Regions from separate parts of the Bacillus sp. JST-5 genome, predicted to be linked through region 3. Evidence: predicted binding sites of a transcription regulator. Region 3 holds the regulator's gene; each other region holds the start of a gene.
The links. The regulator LexA, encoded in region 3, represses DNA repair genes until DNA is damaged. The targets are predictions, from matches to a motif close to CGAACATATGTTCG.
Positions count from the first base shown of each region.

Region 1 (3,294 bases), on a different contig from region 3:
CAGGCTGCTAAAAATTATTTTCAAGGAAGTGAAAGAGGAGAACTTTGAGGTGTTCTCCTTTTCTTCTTTTTTATAAAAATGGCAAGGTTACGCGTGAACGGAAAAAACTTGCAACTAGATTGATTTTATTTGCAACTCGTTATATTGAGGTAAAAATTTGTTAAACAATAATCGAAAAAACTTGCAATTAATATTGATTTATTTGCAAGTGATCAATCGAGTTCGTTTTTATCGTAATGAGGAAGGATGGACGATTGATTATCCTAACCATTAAGATGTATTGTTGCAACTTTGGTAAATGAATTTGTAAGTTTTTGAAGTGTATTTGTAACTCTTTAATCATTATTTGCAACTAGAAAACATCGTATTTGCAAGTGTTAAAGAAGAATTTGTAACTATCAAAAAATTATTTGTAACTGATGGACATTTTCTTGTAAGTCGACAAAAAATCTTGCAACTTTTAAATACTTTTAACGCAATGGAGGAAAAGCTATATAATGATTAACTAACATCTTTAGTCTTTTATATTATGTTCAAAACAATAATGATTGACAAGTTCCTCAATAAGGTCATGTTTCGGATATTGCCCTTCAAATTGAAACACAATGTCTTCTATAAATTTTCCACGATAATAAACATGAATCGTTCCTTTTTGGTTGACAACACTAAATTCAGGTTCAAACGTGTATTCATTTATTCGAATTGCCCCCATAGCTACAACTCCTTTCATCTTCAACGATATTGTTTAACATGAACAATGAAATCATTCCATCCTCTTTTATTATCAAAAATTGGATAAAACTAAGATGATTGGTCAATATAATAATGATGTTCGAAAACGCTCTAAAAAGAGGTGTCGATCATGAATATGAAAATTCGTATTTTATTCATGCTTCTGCTCATAGGAATGGCCGCATTTAATGTTTTCGGAATGGATGATAAGATACGTACACCTCGCAATGTAAAAGCAGAGGAAGGGGCTAAATCGGAACCATTAAAAATTCAAGTAGTTTTAAAACGAATTTATTTAGATGGAGAAATAAGTGAAGAAATGAGAGAAGAAACGGTATGGGCGATGGAAGATTTATGGGCACAATATAAAGACTGGAAGCTAGTAGACATGGGGTTGGATGGCATTATTTTTGAAAAAAAAATAGACGATATTTCTCCGTTGCTAAAGACGAACGGCTATTTTGGAATTACGGAAAACGGGATATTGTCTATTTTTAATGGAAAACCAGGGAAAGAAAATATTATCCAATCTTTTTTTCAAATAGATATTGATAAATTAGAAAGTCATAGACAGATGGAATTAAAAGAAGGTATACCGATTAAAACGAAAGATCACTATATTCAAGTATTAGAATCTTTACAGTCGTTAAAAAAAGAATCATAATCGACTTATACGGGAATGAGTTATTCATTCCTTTTTTTATTTGTTTACTATTATGACGAGTGTAAATGTTTCTATTTATGGAATATAAATAGCTTTCTACAATCATGTGAACAGTTGTTCGTTTCTCATTTATAATTATGAAAGTAATATGGTACAATGGGGTACAGGAATAAAAGGGAGAGAGAGTTGTGTACGAATTTATTAAAGGGAAAATAGATTTTATCGGGCCTGAATATATCGTGATCGAAAATCAAGGGATTGGATATCAAATTTATACGCCAAACCCATACATATTTTCAAAGTTTGTAGGTGAAACTCAACAAATTTTTGTTTATTTACATGTAAGGGAAGATGCTCAACAACTGTATGGCTTTCAAACTAGACAAGAAAAATATTTATTTACGAAGTTATTAAGTGTTTCAGGAATCGGTCCAAAAGGGGCGTTAGCCATTTTAGCTAGCGGAGAGCCAGAACAAGTTGTCCAAGCCATTGAACAAGAAAATGAAGCATATTTAGTGAAATTTCCTGGTGTTGGGAAAAAAACTGCTAGACAAATCATATTAGATCTTAAAGGAAAGTTAATTGATTTCATTGAGGAAAACGATGATTTACATAAAGGAAATTCCGAAGATTTAAAATGTACGGTACCGATGATGAATCAGGAATTAGAAGAAGCTGTTCTGGCACTGGAAGCTTTAGGATATTCGAAAAAGGAAATTCAACGAGTATTACCGCATATTCAAAACGAATCGCTCACTACGGATCAATATATTAAACTCGCGTTGCAAAAGTTATTAAAATAAAGGGGGAGAGGATATGAGCGACCGTCTCGTTTCAGAAGAAGCAGACATTCAAGACTTGTCGATTGAAAATTCCATACGGCCCCTATCATTTGAACAATATATTGGTCAAGAAAAGGTAAAGTCTAATTTACAAGTTTTTATTGAAGCGGCTAAAATGAGGGAAGAAACACTCGACCATGTTTTATTATATGGCCCTCCTGGTTTAGGAAAAACGACATTAGCCACAATCATTGCCTATGAAATGAAAGGAAATTTACGGACAACTTCAGGGCCAGCTGTGGAAAGACCTGGTGATTTAGCTGCGATATTAACATCATTACAACCGGGAGATGTGTTATTCATCGACGAAATCCATCGTCTCCCTCGCACGGTTGAAGAAGTTTTATATTCTGCTTTAGAAGATTTTTGTATTGATATCGTCATAGGAAAAGGCCCAAGTGCTAGATCCGTAAGAATTGATTTACCGCCATTTACATTGGTCGGAGCTACTACCCGTGCCGGTTCCTTATCTGCTCCATTACGTGACCGTTTCGGAGTATTAAGCCGATTAGAATATTATCAGCCAGATGAATTAAAAAATATCGTTTTTCGAACGTCCTCGATTTTACAAATGGATATTGATGATGAGGCAGCGTTGGAAATTGCAACGAGATCAAGAGGAACTCCGAGGATAGCTAATCGCCTTTTACGAAGAGTCAGAGACTTTGCGCAAGTTCGTGGATTTGATCGAATTACTACAGAGATTGCACAAGAAGCTTTGCAACTATTGCAAGTAGACCGTTTAGGATTAGATCATATTGATCATAAATTATTAAAAGGAATGATAGAAAAGTTTCGTGGTGGTCCTGTTGGCTTAGATACAATTGCAGCAACAATTGGAGAAGAAGCAGGAACGATTGAAGATGTTTATGAACCTTATTTATTGCAAATTGGTTTTATTCAACGAACACCAAGAGGGAGAGTTGTGACAGACTTAGTTTATAAACATTTTCAAATGGAGGTCCCTAAACAATGACAGGTTTATCCAAAATGTTAATGATTACAGGCGGAATTATTTTTATCATTGGTTTTTTAATGCAATTTTTTCATTTTGGG
Region 1 covers NZ_JBYLHW010000008.1:46,075-49,368, reverse strand. Annotated here, with positions in the region: gene AC3ASS_RS03540 (YbxH family protein) at 515-712, opposite strand; gene AC3ASS_RS03535 (BofC C-terminal domain-containing protein) at 863-1,396, shown strand; gene ruvA (Holliday junction branch migration protein RuvA) at 1,585-2,199, shown strand; gene ruvB (Holliday junction branch migration DNA helicase RuvB) at 2,213-3,214, shown strand; gene AC3ASS_RS03520 (DUF2905 domain-containing protein) at 3,211-3,294, shown strand, end outside.
Region 1: ruvA (Holliday junction branch migration protein RuvA) is a predicted target of LexA. The motif match lies at 1,504-1,517, and genes of this name have one in related genera.

Region 2 (3,294 bases), on a different contig from region 3:
TCATCAGCATCTTCATTGAAAACGAAAAGTGAAAGAAAAACACTTTTTGTTTTCAGTTTCGTCGAAAAAACTCGACAAAAAAATTCGAAAAAATGTAAAATATACAGTTTAATTTTAAAGGTGTGGAAAAATCTTGTCAAGGGCTTGGCCTTTAACATTGGAAAAATTTGATAAGAAAAGCTGAGGCAAGATGGAAAGCTGTATGAACGGGAGACACTCCTGCACTGTGATATAGGAAACACGATGAATGAATGTAAACCGTTATTGAATGAGTGAATCGTTCACTAGCCACCGCGAGACGAGATAGACATAGAAAGGCGAGGGCACATTATAGAACGCCGTATGAACGGGATGCCTCTTGCACAGAGATAAAGGAAACACAGCGAGGTACGAGCTGTTGTTGACTAATCGCAAGGGAAAGAGGTCATCGTTCACTAGGCGTTCGTGCCGCAGCTAGACAATCCGAAAAACGACGGCGAGTACCTGTTGCATTCTCCTCCCTTCAAGTCAATAACTTGCAAATAACTCAATATTAGTTGCAAGATTATTTGTCGACTTGCAAGTTTAAATTTAAAAGTTACAAATTATATTTCGATAGTTACAAATTTTTCTTTATCAGTTGCAAATACGATGTTTTCTAGTTGCAAATAATTTTTCAAAAGTTACAAATATGCCCCATAAACTTACAAATTCGACTGTAGGAATTGCAAATATACATTCAATCGGTCAGGATTGGCTTCTCCAATCCTTCCTTTTTCAGAAAAATTCAACCTCAAATGCTTAATTTACAAATAAATCAATACGAGTTGCAAGATTTTTCAATCACTAAGAAAATCAGTTTCCTCTTAAGCTATTGACTTGCAAATAAAATCAAACTAGTTGCAAGTTTTCTCCCTATGATCATTCATATAGACAAGTAAAATTCTTGCTTCCATAACTTAAATCATTAAATCTAGAATCCAATTTAGAAATTATTGTAGAAAATGAAAAGAAGGAGAATTTGAAACTCTCAATTTCTCCTTCTACCTGATTTGAAATTAGCTTTTCAAGTTATTATTCATCTAATAGACTAAATTCTTCTTGACCAGAATCTCCGTTAGTATCTGGTTGAGCAAGACCGAAATGCTCGCGAATTTTTCTAGAAATTTCATTTGCCACATCTGGGTTTTCTTTTAAGAATAGTTTCGCATTTTCCCGTCCTTGGCCAAGACGCTCATCATTATATGAATACCATGCTCCACTCTTTTGAATTATGTCAAGTTCCGCACCGATATCCACGATTTCTCCTTCTTTTGAAATTCCTTCACCATACATTATATCTACATCTGCCGTACGGAATGGAGGAGCAACTTTATTTTTTACCACTTTAATTTTTGTTCGGTTTCCAACCATATCATTTCCTTGCTTTAATTGTTCAGCACGACGAACTTCTAAACGAATGGTTGAATAAAACTTCAATGCACGTCCTCCAGGAGTTGTTTCTGGATTTCCGAACATTACACCAACTTTTTCACGAATTTGGTTAATAAAGATAGCAATGGTTTTTGATTTATTAATAGCACCTGACAATTTACGCAATGCTTGCGACATTAGTCGTGCTTGCAATCCAACATGAGAGTCTCCCATTTCCCCTTCAATTTCTGCCTTAGGTACAAGTGCAGCTACAGAGTCAATGACAATTATATCAATCGCGCCACTTCGCACAAGAGCTTCAGCAATTTCTAATGCTTGTTCACCAGTATCTGGTTGCGATAGCAATAATTCATCAATATTAACACCAAGTTTTTGTGCATATTCAGGATCTAATGCATGTTCAGCATCAATAAAAGCGGCCTGTCCACCAACAGCTTGAACTTCCGCAATCGCATGTAATGCAACGGTTGTTTTACCAGAACTTTCCGGACCATATATTTCGATAATTCTTCCGCGTGGATACCCACCGACACCAAGGGCAAGATCTAGAGCTAAAGATCCGCTTGGAACTGTTGACACTTTACGGTCCGTTTGTTCTCCAAGTTTCATAATCGAACCTTTACCAAATTGTTTCTCAATCTGTTTTAACGCCATATCTAAGGCAGCTTGACGATCGCTCACTCGTTTTCCTCCTTCTTTTCACAAACAATGAGTCATTTGTCTCATCTCAAAACTATCATAGTTATATGATATACTTTTTTTTATCGTTTGCCAAGTAAAAAAACGAACATTTATTCGCTTTTTTTCGATTGCAAGATTTACTTGAAATTTAATATTTTCTAAATCAAAAATAAATTTTTTAATGATAATACAGACGTAAAAGCAAAAAGTCGATATTTTTCTGTAAAAATGAAAGAAAAAAGCTTGAGAATTAATCTCAAGCTCTGAATGTCTGTAATAAATACCAAGCACCGTATTTTACTGTTCTAACACGAATGTTCTCCCTTGTACCGTTTAATTGAAGTTTATAGGCAATCGGTTCCTCATTTTCAATTGAAATGCCTATGTATACCGTCCCTGGCTGCTTTCCTTCAGATGTTCCTGGCCCAGCTACTCCTGTAAAACTAATTCCAATTGAAGAATTGAAGAGTTTACGAACATTTTCAGCAAGTTCTTTAGCACATTGCTCACTTATTGCCCCATGTTGAATTAAAGTTTCTTTTGATACATGTAAAATATTTTCTTTAATTTCGTTTGTATAGCATACAACCCCGCCTTTCAACCATTGGCTAGCCCCTGGTATGGATGTAAGCTCTTTCAGAAACATACCACCAGTTAAACTTTCAGCAGCCGCAATCGTTAAAGAGCGTTGTTGCAATTCTTTCGCTAATTCATGGAATAATGTCGTTTCATCATAACCATATATATATTTTCCGACCCGTTCAACAATCTTTTCTTCTGTTTCCTGCAATAATTGGGAAGCCATATCTTTAGATTCGTGTTTAGCTGTCAATCGCAATTTTACTTCTCCAACAGAAGCTAATGGGGCAATCGTTGGATTAGACTGCGAATCTATCAAATCTTGAATTTTTGTTTCTAATGCTGCCTCTCCAATATTGTAAAAATGAAGAACACGTGAGAGAATGACTTCTCTTTTTTTCATTAAATTCATTAATGCCGGAATCGCGTAATTAGTAAACATTGGTTCCATTTCAACAGGAGGACCAGGTAGAAGCATATAGGTAATTCCGTTATGTTGTTTGATCATTCCCGGTGCCATCCCGTGATCATTTCGTAATACGAGCGATCCGTCCAATACTAATGCTTGTTTCTTGTTATTCTCCGTCATTTCTAAATTTCTACTTTTAAAATAATTTTTGA
Region 2 covers NZ_JBYLHW010000017.1:11,804-15,097, reverse strand. Annotated here, with positions in the region: gene recA (recombinase RecA) at 1,054-2,094, opposite strand; gene AC3ASS_RS05575 (competence/damage-inducible protein A) at 2,351-3,294, opposite strand, start outside.
Region 2: recA (recombinase RecA) is a predicted target of LexA. The motif match lies at 2,198-2,211, and genes of this name have one in related genera.

Region 3 (3,294 bases):
TTTCGCAATTGGATAATTTCATCAATGGGAACTTCTTTTTTATCCCTACCACCAGAGGAAGAACGATTTTTAAAATTTTTCTCTGGTTGATAACCTTTTTCGATTGCTTTTTTCATCCCACGCTGAATTTTAATATTATGTATTTTTCTTTGATACTCTTCAACGAGACTAACAATTTTCAAAACCATTGAATCGGATTCAGATAATTTTAACTCTCCGTTCTGATCAATTGTATATAAAGAAATTCCTTCTTTCATTAAACAATGTAAAAGAACAATTTTAGCATTTCCTCTTCCAAGTCTTGTTTCATCTTGTATAAGCAATATATCAAAACTACCGTCTTTCGCCATTGATAATATTTTCAACATCCCATCACGATCTAAGTCATATCCGCTTGCTTTTTCCAATACCGTATCAACAATTTGAAAACCAAATTTTTTAGCAAAATGGGTTAATTCCTCTTGTTGCCTAATTAATGAAGTTTCTTGAGTATCTTTATTAGTACTAACTCTACAATAGATGATTGCTCTTTGATTATTCATTATTCATTTCCACCTGCAAGATGTCGAATATCTAGATGATCTTTTTGAATAGGAAGTACAATTTCCGTACCCTTTTCTAATCGAAAAGTTTGTAGTTGATTTTCTTTTTTTACCCATAGAATAAATTCATCAGTATCCATATTGTGAAGATGTTTATATTGTTCAGCCATTTCCCATAAATTTTCATGATCTCCAGCTACAATTGTAACAAAATCTTCATGTGTAGGGACCATAGAAAATCGGTTAATCATTATATATAAACATACGAACGAAATTAGCATGAAAATAATTACAAAAGAAAAATTTGACCATATTTTTTTCACTACCATGATTTTCACCTCATACGAATATATGTTCTGTTTGATAATTTAATTTTATACAGAACATATGTTTGTGTCAACAGAAAAATTCGAACTTATGTTTGTATCTATTTCCAAAACATGCTACAATGTAGTTAATTAATAGTCGTTGAGGTGTGCTATATGACTAAATTATCTAAACGTCAACAAGAAATATTGGAATATATTAAAGATTCAGTACGTGAAAAAGGATATCCGCCTTCCGTAAGAGAAATTGCCCAAGCAGTGGGGCTTGCATCTAGCTCAACGGTTCATGGTCACTTAGCAAGATTGGAAAGCAAAGGTTTAATTCGCCGTGATCCAACAAAACCAAGAGCCATAGAAATATTAAATTTAGAAGAAGATAATATTCCAACCATTCCGGTACGAAATGTCCCAATTATCGGAAAAGTTACAGCAGGACAACCCATTACCGCTGTTGAAAATATAGAAGAATATTTTCCTCTACCAGAAAGTTTCGCACCGCATGACGAACAAATCTTCATGCTAGAGATTATGGGAGACAGTATGATTGAAGCGGGGATACTTGATGGGGATTATGTCATTGTTCGCCAACAAAAAACAGCTAACAACGGTGATATTGTTGTCGCAATGACCGAAGACGATGAGGCAACAGTCAAAAGATTCTTTAAAGAAAAAGATTTTATTCGCCTACAACCAGAAAACTCCTCCATGGATCCTATCATTGTTCGTAACGTATCTATTTTAGGAAAAGTCATTGGAGTTTACAGAAGAATTCATTAAAGGACTTTTTTGACCATCCGACAAGGATGGTCTTTTCATATTTGATGAAATTATGTGACATTTTAATAGGTAAATAGGACCACAAAGGAAATTAATGGATAAATAGTGCAATTGTCGGTTGAAGAAATTTATAAAGTTTTATTAAATATCGAATGACGAAAAATATACGAGAAAAATATAGAATTGTTTACATATTTGTAAAAAAATGTAGTTTTTATAGTGCCCATTTAATAAAAAATTTTATTTTTTTAAAAATTAATATTATATTAAAATATATGCTTTTTTTCATGGAAAGGGGATGACAATTTTGCATATAGGCAAAAGATTGTCTTATCTTCGAAAAAAATCGGGACTTTCTCTCGATCAAGCAGGCGCCGGAATCCTCTCATCGACACATTTAAGCAATATTGAGAATGGACGATTTTACCCTTCAGAGGATATACTAATATTACTAGCGAGGAAATACGATGTTCCAGAAGATTATTTGTTGTGGTATGAAAAAAGAGATGCATCGATTGATCAACCACTACGTCAACTCCTATATCTGATTTTCACAGATTTAAAGAAAGCAAAAGAGATCGTAGATTACATCGATCATAAAGGCTACATATCCAACATCGAGCAAGAAACACTGTTTATAATATTAAAAACTTGCTTTCTCATTAAATCTGGTGAACCTTACGAAGAATTCTTCTCGCTAGTAAAACACTATGTAACGGAGGGTGATGTCAGTTATCCAAGTTACATACATCAATGTTATGTCTATTTGTTGTCTCTTCAATATTTTGAAGTAAAAAATTACGAGCAAAGTCGAAAATATTTAGAAACTTTGAAAAGGTATGACTTACCTACTAAAATTAGAGCTATTATTGAATTTAATATTCTAATCATCCTTCACCACTTAAACAAAAGAGTTCATGCAATTCAGCATGCAGAAAAGGCATTACTTTTATTCTTTAATAACCATTTATGGGAATTTATCGCTGAAACTTATAACATATTATTAGGAATATACTGGAAAGAATCGGACTATGATTCTGCTTTAAATTATGCATACAAAACTATGGAAATAGCAAATACCTACAATTTTTTAGAGGTAAAAACTCGTTTACTTCATAATATAGGAGTAATCTATAAATCTAAAAAAGACTATCAAAAATCAATTGATTATTTTCAAAAATCAATCGAATTAAAAGAAAAACTCGGCATTGACCCAAGTAGTTCTTATTGGTCAATTCTAGACATCTACACCACAACTAATCAAGTTGAAAAGTTCAATGAATTAAAGAAACAAATTAAAAATAATAAAAAAGAATATTTACTTTTAGAAATTAAATTAGATTCATCAAAAATACCTTCTTTATTAGAGAAATTATTATTGCTAGCAGATGAATTTGAGTCTAGAGGTCAATTACAATATTCATACGAAATTTATCATGAATTAAGTGCTTATTATTTTAAAAATAGAAAATATAAATTAGCAGCACAGTTATATCAAAAAGAATTAAAATTAGTAAAAAAATCGAAAGGGGATGTTTTATTATGAAAAAAATATTGAAGGGAATTCTTGTTATTGCTGCATTAGCTACACTAGTTTACAGCGTGCCAAGTAACAACACAGCTGCAGATGAAATCGAAGTTCCAAAAAT
Region 3 covers NZ_JBYLHW010000020.1:31,658-34,951, forward strand. Annotated here, with positions in the region: gene AC3ASS_RS06255 (YneB family resolvase-like protein) at 1-542, opposite strand, end outside; gene yneA (cell division suppressor protein YneA) at 542-871, opposite strand; gene lexA (transcriptional repressor LexA) at 1,025-1,645, shown strand; gene AC3ASS_RS06270 (tetratricopeptide repeat protein) at 1,953-3,191, shown strand; gene AC3ASS_RS06275 (hypothetical protein) at 3,188-3,294, shown strand, end outside.